2 regions of the Neobacillus niacini genome follow, and region 2 is predicted to be linked to the other one. Evidence: riboswitches for the same ligand, from Rfam matches in the RefSeq annotation. Region 2 holds a riboswitch; the other holds the start of a gene.

Region 1 (11,212 bases), 210 kb from region 2:
GCCACAATCAAATAATTCATGTTGAATCTTCTCAAGATCAGCTAATACATCTTTAAAAATTTCAGTATCAAGCTCTGTCACTACCTGACCGACAAAACAATTTACCTCATCAACCGTTCCGTAAGCTTCAACCCTGATGTCATCCTTGTCGACTCTTCCTCCAATAATACTAGTCTTTCCTTTGTCACCAGTTCTCGTATAAAGTCTCATAACTTCTCATCCCCCGTTTTTTTGATTGTTTGATTTAATCCATACCAAATAATGTCTACTTTATCTGCTTTAGCTGCAAGGTCTTGATAAGCCCAGCCTGTTACATCACGCCATACTCGATTCTCTTTCTCCATTGGGACAATTCCTTTTGTGATATCATTCCCAACCACGACAAGATTTCGGCTAACGTCTGCTTTCTCCCAAGTAAGCCAATGGTTCAGGGTCGTATTCCAGATTTCAAGACACCTGTAAGAATCATAGTTTTTTGTTAACTCTTTCAACCAAATTTCAATACCCTCAAGAACGAGCAAATTACTTTCTATTTGAATAATGTCAGCCTTCAGCTGATGGTCCCTATAGGCTGAAAACCAAGTACCATTTAGTCCGTACTTCTCCTTTACCCAAGCTCTTTTGCCGTTAAAGGCACCTCCCGTAATAAAGTGCAACGGTCACGCCTCCTTAATGCTTCTCTTTCAAAAACCAGTTCATAGCCTTGATGATGAGGTGCTTGCCACGACCAAAAGTCTTCAGCCTGAGGTGCAAATTTTGATAATAAATATCTAATTGTTCCACCATGAGTAATAATTGCACATCGGTGATGGTTTTGAGAGAGAATCGTTTCAGTAATCTTATCCCACCCCATTGAAATCCTGCTTGTGAATTCTCCAAATGACTCTCCTTCTGGAGGACTGTAAGATTTAGGATCCGATAGCCAACGTTGGTATTGGGGAACTTCTTTTAATTCTTCATAGGTTTTTCCTTCCCATTTACCGAAATTCATCTCTCGTAAATGAGATAAGAGATTTAAATGTTTATTTGGAAAAAGTATAGTGCCAGTCGTAATGCACCTGCGCAAATCACTAGAATAATATAAATCGTAGCTTTCGCTTGTGCTAATTTCCTTTGACTTTGGATCTAGAGGGGAATCATTCCACCCTAGATAGGCTTTCCGTTTATTCTCCTCCGTTAAGCCATGACGAAATAATGCAATAACCACAGTGTCATCCATAGAAACAACTCAGTCCCTTCTACTGCTGCACCTAAAATATCACCCGTAATTCCACCAAACCACTTTATCGCTTTTTGTCGGCAAAAAAGCAAAATAATAACTGCCATAACAATCATGATGGAAAAGTAATAAAATCCACCACCACCCCAAAACAAGAGAGCAAAGAATCCAATGATATATATAAAATAAGTCCATAAATCCTTTGGTGCTGCGGCACTCTGAAAAAGCACTCCCAGTCCTTCTGCTTTTGCTGACTTTACGGTTAATAAAAGCAGCCCCATAACGCTTTTACTTAATAGAGGTATTGCGGCAATCATCAGATAAGAAGTAGCATGTACATTTACAGTGATCTCATAAATAAATAGAAAACGGCTGCTTAATAAAACAATGACCGAGATGACACCAAATGCACCAGTTCTTGGATCGCTCATGACCTGTAGTCGCTTTTGCTGGTCTTTGTATGAAAAATAACCGTCACTTGCATCCATCCAGCCATCCAAGTGGATTCCGCCTGTTAACAAAATACTCATTATCCATAACAAGAATGCTGCCGCGAGATTGGAAAAAGGTGTATATTCCAGCAATAGATAAAAAAAGGAAGCATATAGGCATCCTTGAAACAAACCTAGCAGCGGGAAAGCTTGAACAGCGCTTCTTAGATGATGTTTGTCCATTGGTAATTCAAGGTGAATTGGTATGGCAGTGAAAAATTGCAGATTAATCAAGAAACCCTTTAGAAACTTTCTCATTTCTGGCACCACTTGATGATGATGTCATTTAACAACTCCACGTTTAAATGTTCCTTCATTCGAGCAGCAATATCGTCATATCGTTTATCTTTGTATTCTTTAATACACGTGGTTTCTTTCGTATGTAATCCTTTTCTTTTCCGGATTAGGTTTAGCCAAGTATTTCTCCAGTCGTCATTATGAAAAAGATGATGAAGATACGTCCCAATGATTTGACCATTCCTGCCATAATATCCTTCTTCGTTTCCATTCTCAAGCAATAGAAATGAGCAGCTTTCCTTGTGTAAAATGGTTTTTCCTAAGTGAATTTCAAACCCTTCTACCTTTCTATCAGGCGACAAACCTGTATGTTCGTGGTATACACCAGCACTTCTGACCGTTTCTTTTTCTTCATAAAAGATTGTCGTCGCTGGTATCCACCCCAGTCCTTGTTCTTTACGATTGGGTATTCCCGTATCTAAACCAGCTTCATCAATGATTTCATTCCCGAGTATTTGATAACCACCACAAACACCAACTATATAACCGCCATTCTCAATATGGTTTTGTATTAAAACGTCTAACTTTCTATCTTTTATACTCTTTAAGTCATTCATCGTGCTCTTCGTACCAGGAATGATAACAGCATCCGGTTGACCAAAATCAGAAGCGTGCTTCACCCAGCGGATGGACACATCTTCCTCATACAAAAAAGGCTCCAAATCACTATAGTTCGAGATAAACGGAAGCTGAATAACGGCGATATCAAGGGTTCCCTTTTTACGCGTTGAAAAATGATTGTCGATTGACAAGGAATCCTCGCCATCGATCATATGATTCTCAACGTATGGAAGAACACCTATTACGGGTATACCGGTTTTCTTTTCCAACCAGTCAATCCCATCTTCAAATAAGCTGATATCTCCGCGAAATTTATTAATGATTACTCCAGCCACTCTTTGCCTTTCTTCTGGCTCTAAAAGCTCAAGCGTACCAACAATGCTAGCAAAAACTCCGCCACGATCGATATCTGCAACAAGAACAACTGGAACGTCCGCAAGCTCAGCAACCTTCATATTCACAAGTTCGCGATCCTTCAAGTTGATTTCAACCGGACTTCCAGCCCCTTCTATGACCACTAGTTCAAATTCATTTGATAACCTGTCTAAAGATTTCTTTATTACATCTAGCCCTTTTTCGTAAAAAGTTTCCCGATACCCTCTGCCAGAAAGAGTTTTCAACGACTTACCCAAATACACGATCTCTGAATCTTGATTCGAACGGGGCTTTAATAATATAGGATTCATCCAGACAGTTGCCTCAATTTTTGCAGCCTCCGCCTGAATTCCTTGTGCTCTCCCAATTTCTTTCCCGTCTCTTGTCACATAAGAGTTATTGGACATATTTTGAGATTTGAAGGGTACAACTTTTTTACCTTCATTGGCAAACATTCGGCAAAGGGCTGTCACAATGAGACTTTTACCTACATCAGAGGCTGTTCCTTGTATCATAACTCCTTTCATTTTCTATCTCCCTTCATGTGGATCGGTATTCCTGCTTCTACTAAAAAGGCTTGATCAGCTTCCTTCACCAACTGTTGATGGATTTTTCCAAGGATTCGCGCATAGGAGAAAACAAGACCATTCTCTGATATTGATTCATTGAAAACCTCATTACTAACAACAATTAAAACTTTTGCTCTATCTCGTATATTATTTATGCCTGTCGAGATTGTTTTCATTACATCTGCTAAGAAAGACTCATCCCATATTTGATTAGAAGAAAACAGTTCATTATTTAAAAGGGTCGTTACGCAGTCAAGTAGAATAATATCCTCATTGTTAAAAAGATTTGCACTCTCACCAATATTTTGTGACTGTTCAATCGTTCTCCAACGAAACTTTCCACCCTCTCGGTCACGCTGGTGCTTTGTAATTCGGTCCTGCATTTCCGGGTCGGAAGCCACACCGGTTGCTAAATAGTTTAATTGTCCGCCATTTTCGTTTACGAGTTTTAAAGCCATTTCTTCAGCGAAACTGCTTTTCCCGCTCCTTACCCCGCCTGAAATAAAAATTAAGGAAGCTGGCGCCATTCCAACAATACCTCCATTAATTTACTATTTTCCTCCTTACTTTTTATAGCAAAGCGCAGCCACTTTCCTTCTAAACCAGGAAAGTTAAACGTATGGCGGGGAATGATTCCCTTCTGTAATAGGAATTCAAATAAGGTACTTTGTTCTTTTAGAGTTGAATCACGTAACATATAAAAATTAACTTGCGAGGAAGTAACCTGAAAAAGATTTTTCTTAAAAAATGGAAATAACCTTTCCCGTTCTTCCGAAATATAGACTTGAGTCTCTTTAACATATTCTTCATTTTGCAAACATAGTTCCCCTGCCAGTAAGGCAATGGTATTGATACTCCAATGCGGCTGGTATTTGCTAATTTCCGCTATTAAAGCTGGGCATGCAGCCATATATCCTAGACGAAGGCCGGGAATACCAAACATTTTTGTCATTGACCGTATAATGATTAAATTTGAAAACGTATTGATATATGGAATAAAAGATTCATAGTCTACTAAAAAATCATAGAAAGCTTCATCCAAAATCACAAAACAATTTTGTTTTTCACATTCCTGAATGATTGAAAGTACCGTTGACACTGGATATTGAATGCCAGTAGGATTGTTCGGATTACACAAAAATAAAGCGTCTGCATTCATTAAACTTGGAAGTAATTTATCCAGACTTAATTCAAAATTTGGTTCCTCCAATTGATGATACTGGACCTCACAATCGTTAGCACAACATGCCTTTTCGTATTCAGAAAAAGAAGGCTCTACCACTACAACCTTTTTCCCCGAGAGAAACCTCGTAATAAGTGTAATAAGTTCTGCTCCTCCATTTCCAATTAGAATGGAATCAACAGAAATTTGTTCTTTTTGGGCAATTCTATTCTTAAGCTTTTCAGCAAATGGATCTGGATACACGGTAATTTCTTGATAGAACTCATTCCATTTATCTTTTAAGGCAGGGGGCGGGCCTAGTGGATTAATATTTGCACTAAAATCAACATATTTCTCTGGGAGCGAAAGTCCAAGTGATTTATAAAGGTGCTGCGGATTCGAACCATGTGATGGCAAATTCATAAATCATCCCTCCTATCCATAACCATAATAAAAATATTAAAACCGTTTTATCTAAAATCTTGTTTGCTAATAAAATATGCTCTGCCTGAATAGGTACTAAAGGCTCCCCCATCTTAGCCCGGTTTGAAATGACTCCCTTGTAATAGTTAATTCCGCCAAGCTGAACGCCTAAAATTGCAGCAACAGCCGCTTCTCCCCACCCGCTGTTTGGACTCGGGTGCTTTTTTGCATCCCGGAATAAAATTTTCCACGCCTTTTGATAGTCCATTTTTAACGGTTTTTTTCCTATTAACATGGTGATTCCGGTTATTCTGCTAGGAATCCAGTTCATCACATCATCCCATTTAGCAGATGCCCAGCCGAATTCTTTAAATCTATCATTCATATAACCTACCATCGAATCACAGGTATTCGTTGCACGGTAGACCATTGCCAGCGGCGCACCCCCAATTAGGGCCCAGAACAACGGTGCAGTCACCCCGTCACTCGTATTTTCGGCAACTGTCTCGATTGCTCCTCGCGCGATTTCACCTTCATTTAATGTTTCCGTATCTCTGCCAACAATGTAAGATAATTTTATTCTTGCTCCAGGTAGATCACCCGCCTCTAAGGGACCATATACATCTAGAGCTGCTTCCTTTAGACTTCTTTGCGCAATAGTTGTCGCAATAATGATACTTTCAACAGCAATCCCCAGAATCGGATGAAGCTGATAACTTAATACAACAACGACCATGACAGTCAAAAATACAATTAATAAAACAAAAAGGAGCATTACGACCCCTTTCAATCTTTTATTATTTCCATAATTTAAGCGTTTTTCAAAAAATGATATTAACATTCCTATCCATCTTACAGGATGCGGCCAATGGGGTGGATCTCCTACAACCTTATCAATGAAATACGCTATGGTAATGGCAATTAAATGATGAACAATCATAATCTTTTCCTCTTTTGAGATTTTCGGACACCCTCAACAGTGCATTCGTAAACAGCTTTTCCAATTAATTTGCCTAATGGCGTAATCGTCCCCGCATACTCCAACAACTCACCAGTCTGAGTAGCAGCAATTAAAATACTATCTGTTGAGGTACCCGTTGCAATGGTACCTGTCACCACATCATGAATGTTTAGATCATGAAGCGCTTTGGTTTTTGCTTCGGTTGCTGTCATAATACTTTGAATAAATGCTTCCTCGGTTAATTCACCATTCACAAAAATCCACGTATTGATGGTGCCTGGCACCGCTTCAAATGTGTGGAATTCACTTTTGGATGCGTCTACTGCGTTCCCAACACCAGCAGTGACGACAACAAATAAGGAGAAACTTTCCTCTTCGAAGTACTTAAATGTTACATCTTCTAGGAAGACTGCGGTCATCATTCCTACTGTTTCAGAAGGTTCGAAGCCTTTGCCTTTTAAGTAGGCAGCCATTTCGGCTCTGTGATCGCTGCAGTTATAGTCCTTTCCAACATGCCGATTGACAAAAGCATGGTGCCAGCCTGTTCCGGAACCTACAACACCGGAAGACATTGTTCTTAATGGACCAGGTGACTTTAATTCAATAAACTCATCTGTTACTTGTAACAAACCTTCATTAATATGTAATATCTTCTTTTCATGCCTCTCTTCGGGTAATAACACCATTTGAGGTGCAGGTACTCTTGGATGAGGATGTTTCTGGATATCTGTATGATAAACAGCTCGTATTCTTTCTTCCCGAAGCACTTCGTTCGGAATATGGTTTATATTAATACTTCCATTTTCGAGCAACAGCAATCGATCACAATATAAGCCTGCAAGGTTTAGATCATGAAAAATGGATAGGACGGTTAGTCCTGTTTCTGCCGTCCAATTCTTTAATAAATCCAATAATTCTTTTTGATAGGATAGATCTAAATGGTTCGTTGGTTCATCTAATAGGAGAATTTCAGGTTCTTGGGCCAATGCCTGCGCTAAAAATACTCTTTGTTTTTCCCCGCCGGAAAGTTCTTGTATCGTTTTATTCTGTAATGAAATGATGCCTGTTTGCTTCATGACCTTCTGGACAATACTTTCATCCTTTTCTCCCCAGGTCTGAAACCATCCAGTTTGATGGGCATAACGGCCAAGAGAAACTGTTTCTTTTACAGTATAGGAAAAAGATTGTGATGAATGCTGAGACAAAACAGCTACAATTTGAGCAAGCTGTTTTGAATGATACTCCTTCAGGCTCCTGCCTTTAATGAAGATATCTCCTGATACAAATGGCAAGATTCCGCTGATCATTTTTAATAAGGTGGTCTTACCGCTTCCATTCGGTCCCAAGATACCGAATAATTCACCTTTTTGAACTTCAAAAGAAATATCTTTCAGTATATATTCATCTGAATACCCGCCTGCAACATGTTGAATGTTAAGCATCCCTTTATCCACTTCTTTCCATTCTTTTTCTCTGTAATAGAATTAGTGCAAATACCGGGGCACCAATTAATGCCGTTATGACTCCTATCGGCAACTCAGTTGGAGAAATAATTGTTCTTGAGATTAAATCGGCTAGAATTAAAAAACCACTTCCAGTAAGGATGGATAATGGGAGCAGGTGCCTATGGTCTGGTCCCCATAATAATCTTGAAAGGTGCGGTATTACCAGCCCAACAAATCCAATTGTTCCTGATACCGCAACCGCCGCTCCAGTTAATATCGACCCTGCTGTTAGGATAATCAGTTTTCTTTTTTGAACATTTACACCTAAATGGTGGGCACGTTCCTCACCAAAGGACATGGCATTTAATTCTTTGGCATTGAAAATAAGTATGATAGAACCAAGTACAAAAAAAGGTAAAATAATTCTTATGTATTCCCAGCCTCTCATCGATACACTTCCGAGTAACCAGCCAATAATTTGTCTTAGCTCATCGCCCGTTAAGGCAATCATAAGTGAAATGAAGGCACCGAGAAAGGAACTAAAAATGATTCCCGTTAAGATAATGGTTTCCACTCTCATCGAGCGTTCAATTTTACGAGCAAATGCGAGAACTAAAAAAATGGTAGCCCAAGAAAACAAAATACTGAGTAATGGAAGGGTAAAGCTGCCTATGATTGGAAGTGATAGTTGAAAAAATAGAGTTAATACTGCCCCAACAGATGCACCGGATGATACGCCTAAAGTATATGGATCTGCTAAAGGATTCCTTAAAAGTCCTTGAAAGGCTGCGCCAGCAATAGCGAGAGACGCCCCTACTAATCCAGCCAAAATGACTCGTGGCAGCCGGATATTTAAAACGATACTTGAAAACATCGGGTCGATTTGATCAATTGATATAACTCCAAAGAGCTTTGACATCAAGATTTGAATAATGGTGAAGATAGGAACCGAAACGGTCCCTATCGAAATTCCTAATAAAACGGAAAAGAGGAGGAAACTTCCTGCAATAACATAGGCTATTAATTTATTATTTAAAAACTTCTGGATAGACAGCCTTTGCAAGATCCTCGACTCCTTCAACAATCCTTGGGCCAGAGCGGGTCACACGATCAGAATCTACATCGATGACTTGCTTATTCTTAATGGCATTGACATTTTCCCAGCCTTGTCTGGATAACACTTGCTGGGCGGCATTTTCCGTATAATAACCATATGTAGTAATGATGACATCTGGATTTCGGCCAATCATCTCTTCTTGATCGATTTTAATCCAGCCTTCTTGGTCATTTGCAATATTTTCAGCATTAATTAACGTAATCATATCATCCATAAATGTGTTTTTTCCTGTTGTGAACACTTCAGGAGCAGGAGATACCTCTACTAATACTTTTTTCTTTTCTTTGATTTCTCCAGCCTTTGCTTTAATTTCTGCCAATTTGTCTTTCATACTCTTAATTAGTTCGTCTGCTTTCTTGGACTCACCTGTTGCCTTTCCAATCATAGCAATCGAATCATAGACCTGCTCAAAATTTTGGGCATCATTTATAACTAAAACCGTTAGCCCCGCATCTTTTAACTGTTGCAGGCCTTCTGTCCCATTCATTGCAGAAGCATGTGCTAAGACTAGATTGGGCTGTAATGAAATTATTTTTTCGATATTAATTTCCATCCCGCCGATTTTCTCTTTTGTGGCTGCTTCTTCAGGATAATTATCAAAATCGGACACACCTACAACTTGATCTCCAAGTCCAAGTGCAAATGCAATCTCTGTATTACTAGGAATCAATGATACGATTTTTTCAGGTTTTGCCTTAATCGTAACCTCATTATCAACTGCATCTTTAATGGTTACAGGGTAAGCTGTTTCCTCTCCTTTTTGCTCGGTGCTGCTGTTCCCTTCATTCTTACCTGTTTCCTTTTGTTCACCACATGCTGTTAAAGCAACTATTGTGAACAAAAGAATCAATAATAACGATGATAATTTTTTCATTTTTCTTCCCCCTATGACTTCTGTCAAAATATATCACAAAAAACTGCACCCGAAAAAATCAAACAAAAAAACATCTCCACGTCACGTAGAGATGTTGGTTTGATTAAATGCCATTATAAAATGACTCTAGTCGTCCACACCTCCCTATCCTCGTAGGTTCTTTTTGGGGCACAAGATTAGGCAGGTTTCCTGGCTCATGGTCATTGCTCCCTGCGTCTTCCCATCAAATTGACAGTGACATTATGCAGGTTGCTCACATTTACAGTGGCGGGACCGCGTTGGATTTTAACCAACTTCCCTTTTAAGCTAAAAATCATTAAGATTTCCAGCACCTATTCTTCGATAATTTTTTTATGATAGACTTATTATATAGTATATAAAAATGAAAGCTATATTTTTATGCAAATTTCGTCAAAAACTTTATATTATTCGAAACTACGCAATAAATTTGCCATCTCAATCGCACCAGTTGCAACATCCCAGCCTTTATTTCCAGCCTTCGTTCCGGCACGCTCAATTGCTTGTTCAATCGATTCTGTTGTTAAGACACCAAAAATAACAGGAATACCGCTATCCAGGTTAATTCTTGAAACGCCCTTTGCAACTTCATTACAAACATAGTCAAAATGTGGTGTAGATCCGCGGATCACCGTTCCTAATGTAATAACTGCATCATACTTTTTACTAATGGCCATTTTCTGAGCCACTAGAGGAATTTCAAATGCACCTGGTACCCAAGCAATTTCAACATCTTCTTCGCTTACCCCATGTCTTTTAAGGGCATCTTGGGCACCGCTTAATAATTTACTTGTAATAAACTCGTTAAAACGACCTACAACGATTCCTATCTTTAAACCTGTTCCAACTAAATGACCTTCATAAATATGTCCCATTATAATTCCTCCAACATTTTTGTGTAATAGATATCGTTTTTATTTTACCTTTTCCTCGTTAATTTCCATTTGCAAAGCTACCGTTTCAACGACTTCAAGATCAAATCCCTTGATTCCTTTTATTTTTCGCGGATTATTCGTTAATAGCTTCATTTTACTAATCCCTAAATCCTTTAATATCTGAGCCCCAATGCCGAATTCACGTAATTCAGCTCCATTTTCATCTGCCTCAACAGTGTCATGATTTTCCTCTTGTTGCTGATATTCCCGCAATTTATTGATTAAACCACTGCCTTGACGCATATAAAGGAGGACACCGTTTCCTGCTTTTTCAATTTGGCTTAGAGCTGCATGCAGCTCTGATCGGCATTCACAGCGGTAAGAACCGAAAACATCACCCGTTAAACACTCGGAATGTACACGAACAAGGATAGGCTTCTCGGGATCTATCTCACCTTTTATTAACGCTAAATGCTCTTTACCATCAATGACGTTTGAATATCCAGCAGCCTTAAATTCACCAAACTCTGTGGGTAAATTTATTTCGGCTTCTCGTTTGACCAGCTTGTCCTTCTTATTGCGATATTCAATTAAATCTTTAATGGTGATCATCTTGACGTTAAGTTCATTGGCAATTTTCCGCAGCTCCTGAACTCGTGCCATGGTTCCATCCTCATTCATGATTTCACAAATGACTCCAGCAGGCTTAGAGCCGCATAGTCTTGCTAAATCCACTGCCGCTTCGGTGTGTCCAGTTCTCCGTAGAACTCCCCCTTTTTTAGCCACCAAAGGGAAAATATGCCCTGGCCGCTTGAAATCAGAAGG
Region 2 (11,212 bases):
GCCGTTGTCATTATTGTTATTAGGTCTCTTTTTAAATTTTAAATTCGATAAACAATTTATTAAACCTATGATAAAATTCTTAGCTTTCCGATATGGTTTAGGTCTTATTGTTGGTTCAGCGTTATACTTTATCCTACCCTTCGATACCATGTTTCGATATACCATTCTAATTGGACTGTTACTGCCGGTTGCAGCTTCTGCTCTTACTTTTGCAGTTGAATTTAAATATAGCACCAACAGCACTCGTTTCATTGCTACAATGTCAAATATAACGATTTTGGTTAGTATCGTTATTTTATATATCTTTGCTAACTTTATTTAGTAAAGACTCGAAACCCACTAAGTAGGTACTTAGTGGGTTGAAATTTGTTCAGATAAAATTGAATTTCAAAATTTGGGTAAATTAATAGTGGAGGTTATGAAAATGATTGTTTACCATGGATCGATTAGTAATTTTCAACATTTTAATAAAGAAACCGTCGTTCAAAATTTAAATAACGATATCAATACGATTGGATTTTGGTTTACTTCTGATATGAATGCAGCAAAACCTTTCGCAATTGGTTTTGAGACAGTGATTGAAGAATCTAAGAGTGAGTTCTGGGAGAATGGAGAATCAAAGGTCATCCAATATAACAGGCCAGTTAGCGGCTTTATCTATAAAGTGTATATAGATGAACCTAGTTTAAAAATTTATGAATCTACGACAGAGGAATCTTTTGATTTGTTTATGAGGGATCGTGACGTATATTGTAATTACTTAGGCGCTAAAGGAAGAAACGTTACATGGAAAGATAATGCCATCCTTTTAAATAAGGAAGAAGCTAATACAGAATTTCGTAAAAGCCTTATAAAACAGGGGTACGAAGGCTTAGTAATACAAAAGACACGGATACATAATATGATCACTGATTTGTATTGCATTTTTTCGGAGGACTCTTTGCTTATTACAGAAGTCTTGCCTTTAAATTAAGTGTGGACGGACCCTGCGAAGAGTCCATCCAATATCAGTTCAGTTCTCTAAAGATTCGCTGCGTTAAATGTGTCTCCACCCTCTATCGTACCGTTTTTGAATCCTTTATTAAACCATCGCTCCCTCTGCTTAGAGGTTCCATGTGTAAAGCTATCGGGAACTACATAACCTTGTGCTTTTTTCTGAATAGTATCATCGCCGACCGCATGTGCTGCATTAAGCGCCTCTTCAAGGTCACCTGATTCCAGGTAGCCCTTCCCTTCAGCATAATGCGCCCAAACACCAGCCAAGTAGTCAGCCTGCAATTCAAATCGAACCGAATACTCATTGGACCGCTTTTCGGCTGGTGATACGTTTTCACCACTATGTAAAAGCGTCTGGACGTGGTGCCCTACCTCATGGGCTATGACGTATGCCATCGCAAAATCACCAGGTGCTTGGAATCTTTGCTTCAGTTCCTGATAAAAACTTAAATCAATATAAAGTTTGTGGTCACCTGGACAATAGAAAGGTCCGACAGCCGAATTTGCCGCTCCACAAGCTGACTGAACGCTATCTGTAAACAAAACAAGCTTTGGATTTTCGTATACCATTCCTCTTTTCTCAAATTCAGCTGACCAAACATCTTCTGTATCGGCAAGGACTACAGAAACAAAATCTGCCAACTCCTCCTCTTGTGTAGAACCATTCATAGGAGTGTTTGAGTATGAATTATTCGTCGTTGGCGTACTGTTCAATAAATCCCCTGGATTACCCCCGAGCAGAACAAAGAGAAGCATGACTACAATACTGCCGAGTCCTCCTCCGATAACCGTTTTTCCACCCATGCCCATTCCTCTGCGATCTTCTACGTTTGAACTTTGCCGTCTTCCTTTCCAAATCATTATTTTATCCCCCTACAGTATTAATGATGAATAGTGTTTCCCCTTTTCTGATGTTTATTAAACAAACATCATGGTTTATTGACGCAAAAAAGTGTTCAGGAAATCGTTCTCCTGAACACTTTAGCGGTGATTATGGTTTTTATTTTTTTAGGTTTGTTTGATGTTGATGATTATTTTTATAGATATTTTTATAAAGGACGAATCTGGAGTCGGACCTTCTCGATTTGTCCTTCATTGACCTTATGAAGGACGAATCTCATCCGGACCTTTCTTGATTTGTCCTTCATCACTCTTATGAAGGACGAATCTTTTCCGGAACCTTCTTGATTTGTACTTCATCAACCTTATGAAGGACGAATCTCAGCCAGAACCTTCTTGATTTGTCCTTCATCACCCTTATGAAGGACAAATCTCCTCCGAAACCTTCTTGATTTGTCCTTCATCACCCTTATAAAGGACGAATCTCATCCGGAACTTTCTTGATTTGTCCTTCATCAACTTTTTATCCTCTTGTCCTTAAAAACCGACAATAAAATTTTTAGAAAGCTTATTCCTTCAGTCGAGGTTTTGCAGGATCACAATTTGGCGGATCAATGTTTGCCGATTCTGCTAGTTTCATTAGATAATAACATTCTTCCCGGTACATATGATCAGCCATTAACGGGGCAAATGTTCCCAATGCTTGGTTACTTAGTTCTAACTCTTCTATCTCTGTTAAAAAATTTTGAAATAATTTAATTTCTAATTGAGCGTCATTCGTCATTTTTGTTAAAGCTGGAAAGGCAGTCAAATTGGTTCTTAAATATCCTGCCAGCTCTACTGCTTTTAGATAAAAACCTTCGAAATCCTTCTTAAATGCCTTACTTTTCTCTCTTAGTTTCTTTTCAACACCATCTAAATTTGTATAGATAGCATCTGAATGACCTGCTGCGTCTAATAACCAAAGGAGGTGATGATGTAGTTCGTGGTAAACGGGAGGGACTTTACCCTCTTTTAAATGATTTAAAATCCTTACATATTCTTCTAACTCATTTACCATATGATTAATAAAAGTAGGTGATAGATGAATTTTGATTTTACCGACAAGGTGTTTTCTTAATAATTCTAATTTGAATTCCCGTAATTTTAGTACCTCTGGTTCCACTTGAGCTGTTAGTTGTGTTAGTGGTACGGATTTTGCGCGTTCTAGAAGTGTATCGAATATATTTATAAAATTTGCTGCCTGCTCAATCTCAATTTTTTGAATCGGGGCAAGAGCTTCAAAAATAAATCTAGAATGGTCACCTAGTATCTGGAGCCAAAAACGGTGTTCAAATCTGGCTGACCTTTCAAAACTTCATTCATGTCCATTCCTCCTAGGATAAAAATACCCATACTAAATTGATATTTATTCTCCTACGGCACGTCTTATGAACATTAGGTCTGCGGATAAATCATTTGCCTAACCGGATTTACTGGCGTATAGCCAGATTTACTGGCGTATAGCCAGATTTACTGGCTCATAACCGCATTTACTGGCGGATATCTATGCATACTAGCACGCAAAAGCAACGATTCAACAAACTTTTCGCAACGCTGTAAATCCTGACTTTGCGGCCGAAGCTCAACTTTCAAGGTCGCAGCTAAGTTTGTATGAACATACAACATGTCACGAAATTGATCAACACCACCGCAAAACATCGGATAGTTGCTGTCCCCTGTTCCAAATACAGCAGTCGTGATGTCCTTTCTGCTAATCGATTCAAACGCTTGATAGAGTTCCAACATTTCCTTTGGAATGTCACCATTTCCCCATGTATACGTTCCGATCGCTACTGCATCATAGTGACTTAAGTCAGATAAAGAAAACTCTTCTATACTATAAATAGCTATCACGACTGACCTAGTTAAAAAGATTCTATAAATCACTTCTGCCAATTCTTTCGTGTTTCCAGATACTGACGTATAAACAATCGCAACGGACAAATTACAGTTCGTCAAATCCATTGGACTGTGAGACCTTTGAATAGGTTCTGGACTTTTGCTCAAAGAAATCCGACTTTGTTTCATTCATCATTTCATCACCGAAAATTTGAATCCACGGCATCGGATTGTTTCTTTCTTCATAAAGATTTTTCAAACCAAGCTGTCTCAATCGCTTATTGGCTAGGTATTCGACATACCCTTCAAATTCCTCTATATCGATTCCTTTAATTTCAGCCAAAATATAGTGAGCCCACTCTTTTTCCAGCGCAACGGCTTCGTTAATGGTTTGATAGATATAGGTAATATTTTCATCTGTATGAAGCTCAGGATTTTCTGTTAACAGGATTCGAATGAATTGAGCAATAAAGTAGGCATGCTGCATTTCATCTCGTTGGATATAGCTAATCATTGTACTAGTTTTCAGCATTTTTTGCTGACGTGCCAAATGATAGAAAAAAGCAAAACCGGCGTAAAAATAAATACCTTCTAGGTTAATAGAGTTTACAGACAACTTAAATAACGTTTGTGGCGTTGGATATTGTCTAAAATCCTCATAGGCGTCTAAAATTAATTGGTTTCTTTTTCGTACAATGTGATCACTTTTCGCTTGATTAAATCGTTCATTTTGTTCGCCGATAGGAACTAGCGAGCTTAGTATATAAGAATATGATTCATTATGGACGGCTTCTTGCTGTGAAATAACAGCAAAAATCGCTTTAAAACTAGGGTCACTCACATAATCCATGACCTGACACATGGTTGGAGTCTGCAAGCTATCTAGTGAAGCAAGCTGCGTATTAATACGCAAAAATACATCTTTTTCATGATCACTAAGGAGATCCCATTGTTTTATATCATCCTGCATATTAATTTCTTGAGGTTTCCAAAAATTCGATAATAGAGTCTGATATAAGTCGTACATTTTTGGGTAGGCAATATCATTCCAGTTAAGAATTCCCGAAGACTTTCCATTTATGATTCCAGTGGACTTATTTGGAAAGTCAGGATTTAGTAATTTAATTTTGGTTAATGGTGTGTGAATCATCATTCTCAATTTCCCCCTATAGCCTAACTTTGACATGCTTCACATTCTTCTATCTCAGCTTGTGAAGTACTTCTTATGTAATAAGTAGTTTTTAAACCCTGCTTCCATGCTTCCAGATGAAGATTTAATAACTCTACTGCTTTAATATCGTGACGAACATAGAGATTGAAGCTTATCGATTGATCAATATGGCGCTGCCTGGCTGCGTTTTGCCTGATACTCCATGTCTGATCCAGCACATGCCTAGTTCGTCGATAAAAGTTGTAGCTGTTATGGTCTAAATCAGGTGCCGTTACTTTAAATTTAAAGTTTTTCTTCTCCTCTGCGTATTCAACCGCATACAAAGGATCAATCCCATCGGTGGAACCACCAATCTTTGCCGTAGATGAGTTTGGAGCAATCGCCATCATCCAGCCATTACGAACACCGTTACTCGAAATCTCCCCCATCAATTGGTTCCAACTTTCAGACTTATAGCCTTTACGTTCAAAATACTGGCCTGATTGCCATTCTGAACCATCAAATTTTGGATAGCACCCTTTTTCCTTCGCCAATTCCATCGAAGAACGAATCGTATAGTAAGCAATTTCCTCATATAGTCGATCTGCGTATTCAACAGCTTGCTCAGACTCCCAATAAATCCCCTCCAAAGCAAGAAGGTGATGCCAGCCAAACGTACCTAATCCCACAGGCCGATATTGCTTATTTGTCACTTCCGCTTGTCCAACTGAGATGGTGTTGAGATCAATGACATTGTCCAGCATTCTCATTTGAATCGGAATTAATCTTTCCAGCACATTCCCTTTTACTGCTTTTGGGAGATTAATAGATGATAGATTGCAGACAACAAAATCCCCAGGTTTTCGAACAATGACAATATTCCCATCTTCATCCTTATATTCTCTCACAATCGTTGTTGCCGACATATTTTGCGTAATCTCTGTACACAAATTGCTGCAATAAATCGACGCAAGTCCCTTTCCTCTTACATGTTTGTTTGGATTTTGACGATTTACCTCATCCCGATAAAACATATATGGAGTACCGGTTTCTAATTGAGAAATCATAATCCTTGCCATAATATCCATTGCTCGGTATGTTTTTCTTGGAAGAAGAGAGTTTTTTACTGCTTCTTCATATTTTTCTGTAAAAAACTTTTCATCACTCTCATCATAAAAATCTTCCAAGCCAAGGGGATTCCCGTCTTGATCCTTCCACCCCATAATTTGTTTTACTTGATGAGGACAAAAGGTATGCCATTCTCCAACACTTCGACCGTTCTCATCTACTTCTTCTAGTTTCTTCATAAACAAGTCAGGTATCGAAACTCCCGTAAAAATATCATGAGCCTTTCGTCTCTCGTCTCCGTTATTGGTTTTTAAGTCTAAAAAGCCATTCATAATATCTTTATGAAAAACATCTAAATAAACGGCGATGGCTCCCTGCCTTTGCCCAAGTTGATCGACACTCACAGCCGTATCATTAATAAGGCGAATCCATGGTACCACCCCAGAGGAATTACCTTTAAACCTTTTAATATCTGAACCTAATGCACGTACCTTTCCTAGATAAACACCCAGACCACCACCGTCCTTACTTAATCTAGCAATATCCCAATTATTCAAATAAATCCCATCTAAAGAATCGTCTACAGTATCAATAAAACAAGAAGAAAGCTGGCCAAAACTTTTTCCGGCATTTGATAGAGTTGGAGTAGCAACAGTCATATATAAGTTACTCAGTGCCCAGTATGCTTCTTTTACAAGATTTAACCTGTTTCTTTTTTGTTCCTTTCTCATTAATGTCATGGCGATGATCATAAACCGTTCTTGAGGCAGCTCGTATAGATTTCCCTCGTAATCTCTTGCCAAGTAACGATCTGCCAGTAAAAACAACCCTATGTAATTAAACAAACGGTCCCGCTCAGCTGTTATTTCTCCGCCTAATAATTCAATCTCTTCTTCCGTATAATCTTGTATTAACTCCTCTGAATAAATTCCTATTCTAGTTAATTCAGCAACCAGAGTGTAAAAATCTCCGTATTTTTTCTCAGCCTTGTACCCTCTGCTGCTTGAAGCATATTGATAAAGTTCCTGTAAATACAGATTTGCTGCTAGAAAGGTCCAGTTTGGATCGATCATTGAAATTTGATTTAAGGCATAGAAAAGTGATTGTTCATAGATTGATGAGTCTTCAAGACCAGCAATCTTTTTAACTAATTCAGTAGTGTCCAAATTATATTTTTCAGTTGCACTTTTCACAGCTGCTAAAACTGAATCCTTTTCTGTATAAGTACTGTTTATTGCCATGCGAAGGTTCCTCATTTCTTTAGGTAATAACTTCGTGAGTGAAACGACAAAAAACCCATCTATGAAGATGGGTTTGATAACGTGGAATAATCTAGTATACAGGCTCATTCACTGTAATAGCAGGATACCCTCGTTATATCTCCCCAGCTCCCGAAGAAGATAATACGTAATAGAAATGGCAGGTCTCCTGACTTGTGCTTCACCCTACTCAAATCCCTTCCCGTCCGTAGACAGTGGATATGATTATTTCGTCAGCACTTACAGTTGCGGGTACAGTTCTGGATTCTCACCAGATTCCCTATTAAGTCTAAATAGACACCATTTATATTGGTCATTATCTATATTTAGTGTTTCTGATTAAAACAAACACTAAATATTGTATAGCTCCCACTATAATATACTATTTTCACTTTGACAATAACAAAATTAATTCTCTGAAAATGATGTACGAATGTTTTTTTATATGTTATATTAATTGGCAATTACATATCGTGTAAGATTTGGTGCCAAGCTTATGCTTGGCTTAAAAGGGAAGAACGGTGTAATTCCGTCGCTGTCCCGCAACTGTAATTCGGAGTGAATCACGCAAACCACTGTCTTTTGACGGGAAGGTGTGAGGAGCATTGATGATAAGCCAGGAGACCTGCCAATGTCTAGTACACACCAGATACCTACGTGGAAATAGGTGGTGACATTCATTTGTACGACAAACGAGTTAAGAACAGTATTGTTTTTTACATACTTTTAACTTGATTGTATAGCCATTTCCAGTTGTCGGAGATGGCTTTTTTGTATTTGGAAATATGTAAAGATAAAGGAGGAATCGTAAATGAAATTAGCTAGTACAGCTATTGGTTACCCCTACATTGGCGGCAATCGAGAATGGAAACGATGTGTGGAATCTTTTTGGAAGGACGAGAAATCGGAGGAAGCGTTTATCTTTGAGATGAAGACCATTCGCTTGAATCATTTGAAGCATCAGCAATCATTAGGATTAGATATCCTTACCGTTGGAGATTTTACTTTTTATGACCGTATGCTGGACCTTGCCACTATGTTCGGTTTAATTCCAAAACGTTATAAGTGGACTGGCGAAAAGGTAAATCTTAGGACATATTACTCGATGGCACGTGGAGTTGACGATGTTGTCGCTTCAGAGATGACAAAGTGGTTTAATACAAACTATCACTACATTGTACCTGAATATGAAGACCAGCCACTTAGATTAACTCAAAACTACCTTTTAGATTACTTTTTAGAAGCAAAATTCGAGCTAGGATTAATTACAAAGCCGACCATTATCGGCCCCTATACCTTTGTCCAACTTTCTAAAGGGTATGATTCAATTTCAAAAGCCTCATTTATTTTAAGACTCTTACCTCTTTATGTTCAGGTACTCCAACAACTTGTAGATGCTGGAGCTCAGTGGATTCAAGTAGAAGAACCAGCATTAGTCCTTTCACTAGCACCTGAAGATATCAAACTAGTTCAACAAATATATAAACAATTAGCTGAAGAAGTACCTGCAGCGAAACTGATGTTACAAACCTATTTTGAAGGACTATCAGCGTATGAAGAGCTAATACAATTACCTGTCGCTGGAGTTGGGCTTGATTTTATTCATGGTGCTGATCAGAATATGGCTTCACTCCGTAAATACGGGTTCCCACAAGATAAAGTATTAGGAATTGGGATTATAAATGGGCGTGATATTTGGCGTGCAAGTTTAGCTGAAAAAGCAATGATGACAAAAGCTATTTTATCCTTAAGCGGTGTACAAGAAGCGTGGGTTCAATCTTCTTGCAGTTTACAGCATGTACCTGTCACAACCAAATCTGAAAAGACTCTGGATAAGACATTACTAAACGCATTATCCTTTGCCGATGAGAAAGTCATCGAGTTAACGCATATAACATCCTTCGTTTCAGATGAGAATTGGTCTGGAAGTAAAAGTGTGTCACAAAGTATCGTGGCCATTCAAGCCTTAGAGCAGCATGAGGCAAGGAAAAATCCACGTGTGAAGGAGCTTTTATCACAAGTTAGACAAGAGCATTTTACACGTCCAATGCCCTTTAAAGAACGCCAACCAATACAGCAAGAGGCTTTGCAATTACCGGAATTTCCAACAACAACAATTGGAAGCTTCCCTCAATCGGAACAAGTAAAAAGAACTCGTACAGCATGGCGCAGAAGTGAAATAACAGATACTGAATATGCTGAGTTTTTGAAAAGTGAAACCGCACGCTGGATTCAAATCCAGGAAGAAATTGGCCTTGATGTCTTAGTACACGGTGAATTTGAACGAACCGATATGGTGGAGTACTTTGGTGAAAAGCTAAAAGGATTTGCTTTTACAGAAAAAGCCTGGGTGGTTTCCTATGGGTCACGTTGTGTGAAACCGCCGATTATATATGGGGATGTCGAGTGGACATCGCCAATGACTGTGAAGGAAGTAGCGGAGGCACAGGAGCTAACGTCTAAGTATGTGAAAGGAATGTTAACAGGCCCTGTCACCATCTTAAATTGGTCTTTCGTTCGTGATGATCTTTCGCGTGAACAGGTAGCCAATCAAATTGCCTTAGCGTTAAAGGAAGAAATTCAAGCATTAGAAAGTGCTGGCATTGCCATTATACAGGTAGATGAACCTGCTTTACGTGAAGGCTTGCCGCTTAGAAAAGAGGATTGGAACGAATATTTGTCATGGGCAGTAAATGCATTTAAACTCGCGACTTCTAGTGTCAGAAATGAAACACAAATTCATACGCATATGTGTTATTGCGAGTTTAATAACTTTATAGAGCCGATTCGTGCCCTTGATGCAGATGTCATTTCAATTGAAACCTCTAGAAGTCATGGAGAATTGATTCAATCACTAAAACAAAATCCTTATGAACTTGGTATTGGGTTAGGTGTCTATGATATACACAGCCCGCGGATCCCAAGTGTAGAAGAAATCGACACCATCTTAAAAGACAGTTTAGAGATTATTTCAAAAGAACAATTTTGGGTGAACCCAGACTGTGGTTTAAAAACTCGAAATGAAAACGAAACCATTGCCTCATTAAAAAATATGGTGACAGCTGCTCGAAAACTTCGTCAACAGCAACAGCAAACCGTTTCCTAAAGGCTTCTTAGAAAAAAACAGGCTCCAAGTATTCCTAAGAGCCTGTTTTTTCTTGATTATTTATATTTTTTGTCAAAGTCAAACTCAACTTCCTCAAGTTTAACCATTTTTGTTTTCTTAATAAGTTTATATCCAACATATAAACTTAGGAAAAATGGAATACCTAAGTAAGCTGCTACCACTCCGCCCCAATCAATTTGGTCAGCAAGAAAGGCTTGGAAATTTTGAGCTAAGATGACGATAATTCCACAAGCAATCGCAAAGATCGGCCCAATCGGAAACCATTTCGCCTTATAAGGTAACCTGTCTAAAGAATGCCCTTGAGCCATAAGAGCTTTACGGAACCGGTAATGACTGATGGAAATACCCAGCCAAAAGATAAATCCTGTTATACTGATTGCATTCATTAACCAAATATAAACGGTACCATCTCCAAAAAATGAAGCTAAAAAGGCAAGCGCACCTATTGCACATGTTAGAATCATACCAGCAACCGGAACACCACGGTCGTTTAGTTTCCCAAAAATCTGCGGTGCTTGTCCCGCTTTCGCCATCGAATACAACATCCGTGTCGAAGCATACAAGCTAGAATTACCAGCAGATAATACGGCCGTTAAGATTACTGCATTCATAAGTGACGCAGCAAAAGCAATCCCTGCCTTTTCAAATATGAGGGTAAATGGACTGACCATCACACTATCATTTTGTAAATTCGGATTGGTATAAGGAATAAGAAGACCGATTACAGCAATCGCCAAAATATAAAAAATCAAGATTCTCCAGAAAACATTTTTAATCGCCTTCGGTACATTTTTCGCTGGATCCTCACTTTCTCCTGCGGTAACCCCTACGATTTCTGTACCTTGGAATGAAAAACCTGCTGCAATAAAAACAACAAATACACTTAAAATA

The links. A riboswitch is a leader RNA that binds a small molecule or an ion and turns the genes downstream of it on or off. The one in region 2 is predicted to bind cobalamin.
Region 1: linked by a shared signal. The riboswitch ahead of ACN6MT_RS21710 (ABC transporter substrate-binding protein) and the one ahead of metE (5-methyltetrahydropteroyltriglutamate--homocysteine S-methyltransferase) in region 2 are both predicted to bind cobalamin.

Annotation. Positions count from the first base shown of each region.
Region 1 is NZ_CP183883.1:4,379,536-4,390,747, forward strand. Features, by position in the region: gene ACN6MT_RS21660 (cob(I)yrinic acid a,c-diamide adenosyltransferase) at 1-210, opposite strand, end outside; gene ACN6MT_RS21665 (bifunctional adenosylcobinamide kinase/adenosylcobinamide-phosphate guanylyltransferase) at 207-656, opposite strand; gene ACN6MT_RS21670 (histidine phosphatase family protein) at 608-1,207, opposite strand; gene cobS (adenosylcobinamide-GDP ribazoletransferase) at 1,177-1,968, opposite strand; gene ACN6MT_RS21680 (cobyric acid synthase) at 1,965-3,470, opposite strand; gene ACN6MT_RS21685 (bifunctional adenosylcobinamide kinase/adenosylcobinamide-phosphate guanylyltransferase) at 3,467-4,039, opposite strand; gene cobD (threonine-phosphate decarboxylase CobD) at 4,021-5,097, opposite strand; gene cbiB (adenosylcobinamide-phosphate synthase CbiB) at 5,054-6,037, opposite strand; gene ACN6MT_RS21700 (adenosylcobinamide amidohydrolase) at 6,034-7,500, opposite strand; gene ACN6MT_RS21705 (FecCD family ABC transporter permease) at 7,505-8,566, opposite strand; gene ACN6MT_RS21710 (ABC transporter substrate-binding protein) at 8,532-9,494, opposite strand; cobalamin riboswitch at 9,656-9,845, opposite strand; gene ribE (6,7-dimethyl-8-ribityllumazine synthase) at 9,920-10,387, opposite strand; gene ACN6MT_RS21720 (bifunctional 3,4-dihydroxy-2-butanone-4-phosphate synthase/GTP cyclohydrolase II) at 10,427-11,212, opposite strand, start outside.
Region 2 is NZ_CP183883.1:4,584,721-4,595,932, forward strand. Features, by position in the region: gene ACN6MT_RS22645 (AEC family transporter) at 1-322, shown strand, start outside; gene ACN6MT_RS22650 (hypothetical protein) at 425-973, shown strand; gene ACN6MT_RS22655 (neutral zinc metallopeptidase) at 1,021-1,857, opposite strand; gene ACN6MT_RS22660 (DUF2935 domain-containing protein) at 2,405-3,148, opposite strand; gene ACN6MT_RS22665 (flavodoxin domain-containing protein) at 3,349-3,843, opposite strand; gene ACN6MT_RS22670 (ribonucleotide-diphosphate reductase subunit beta) at 3,824-4,870, opposite strand; gene ACN6MT_RS22675 (ribonucleoside-diphosphate reductase subunit alpha) at 4,891-7,176, opposite strand; cobalamin riboswitch at 7,336-7,514, opposite strand; cobalamin riboswitch at 7,661-7,842, shown strand; gene metE (5-methyltetrahydropteroyltriglutamate--homocysteine S-methyltransferase) at 8,006-10,300, shown strand; gene ACN6MT_RS22685 (amino acid permease) at 10,357-11,212, opposite strand, start outside.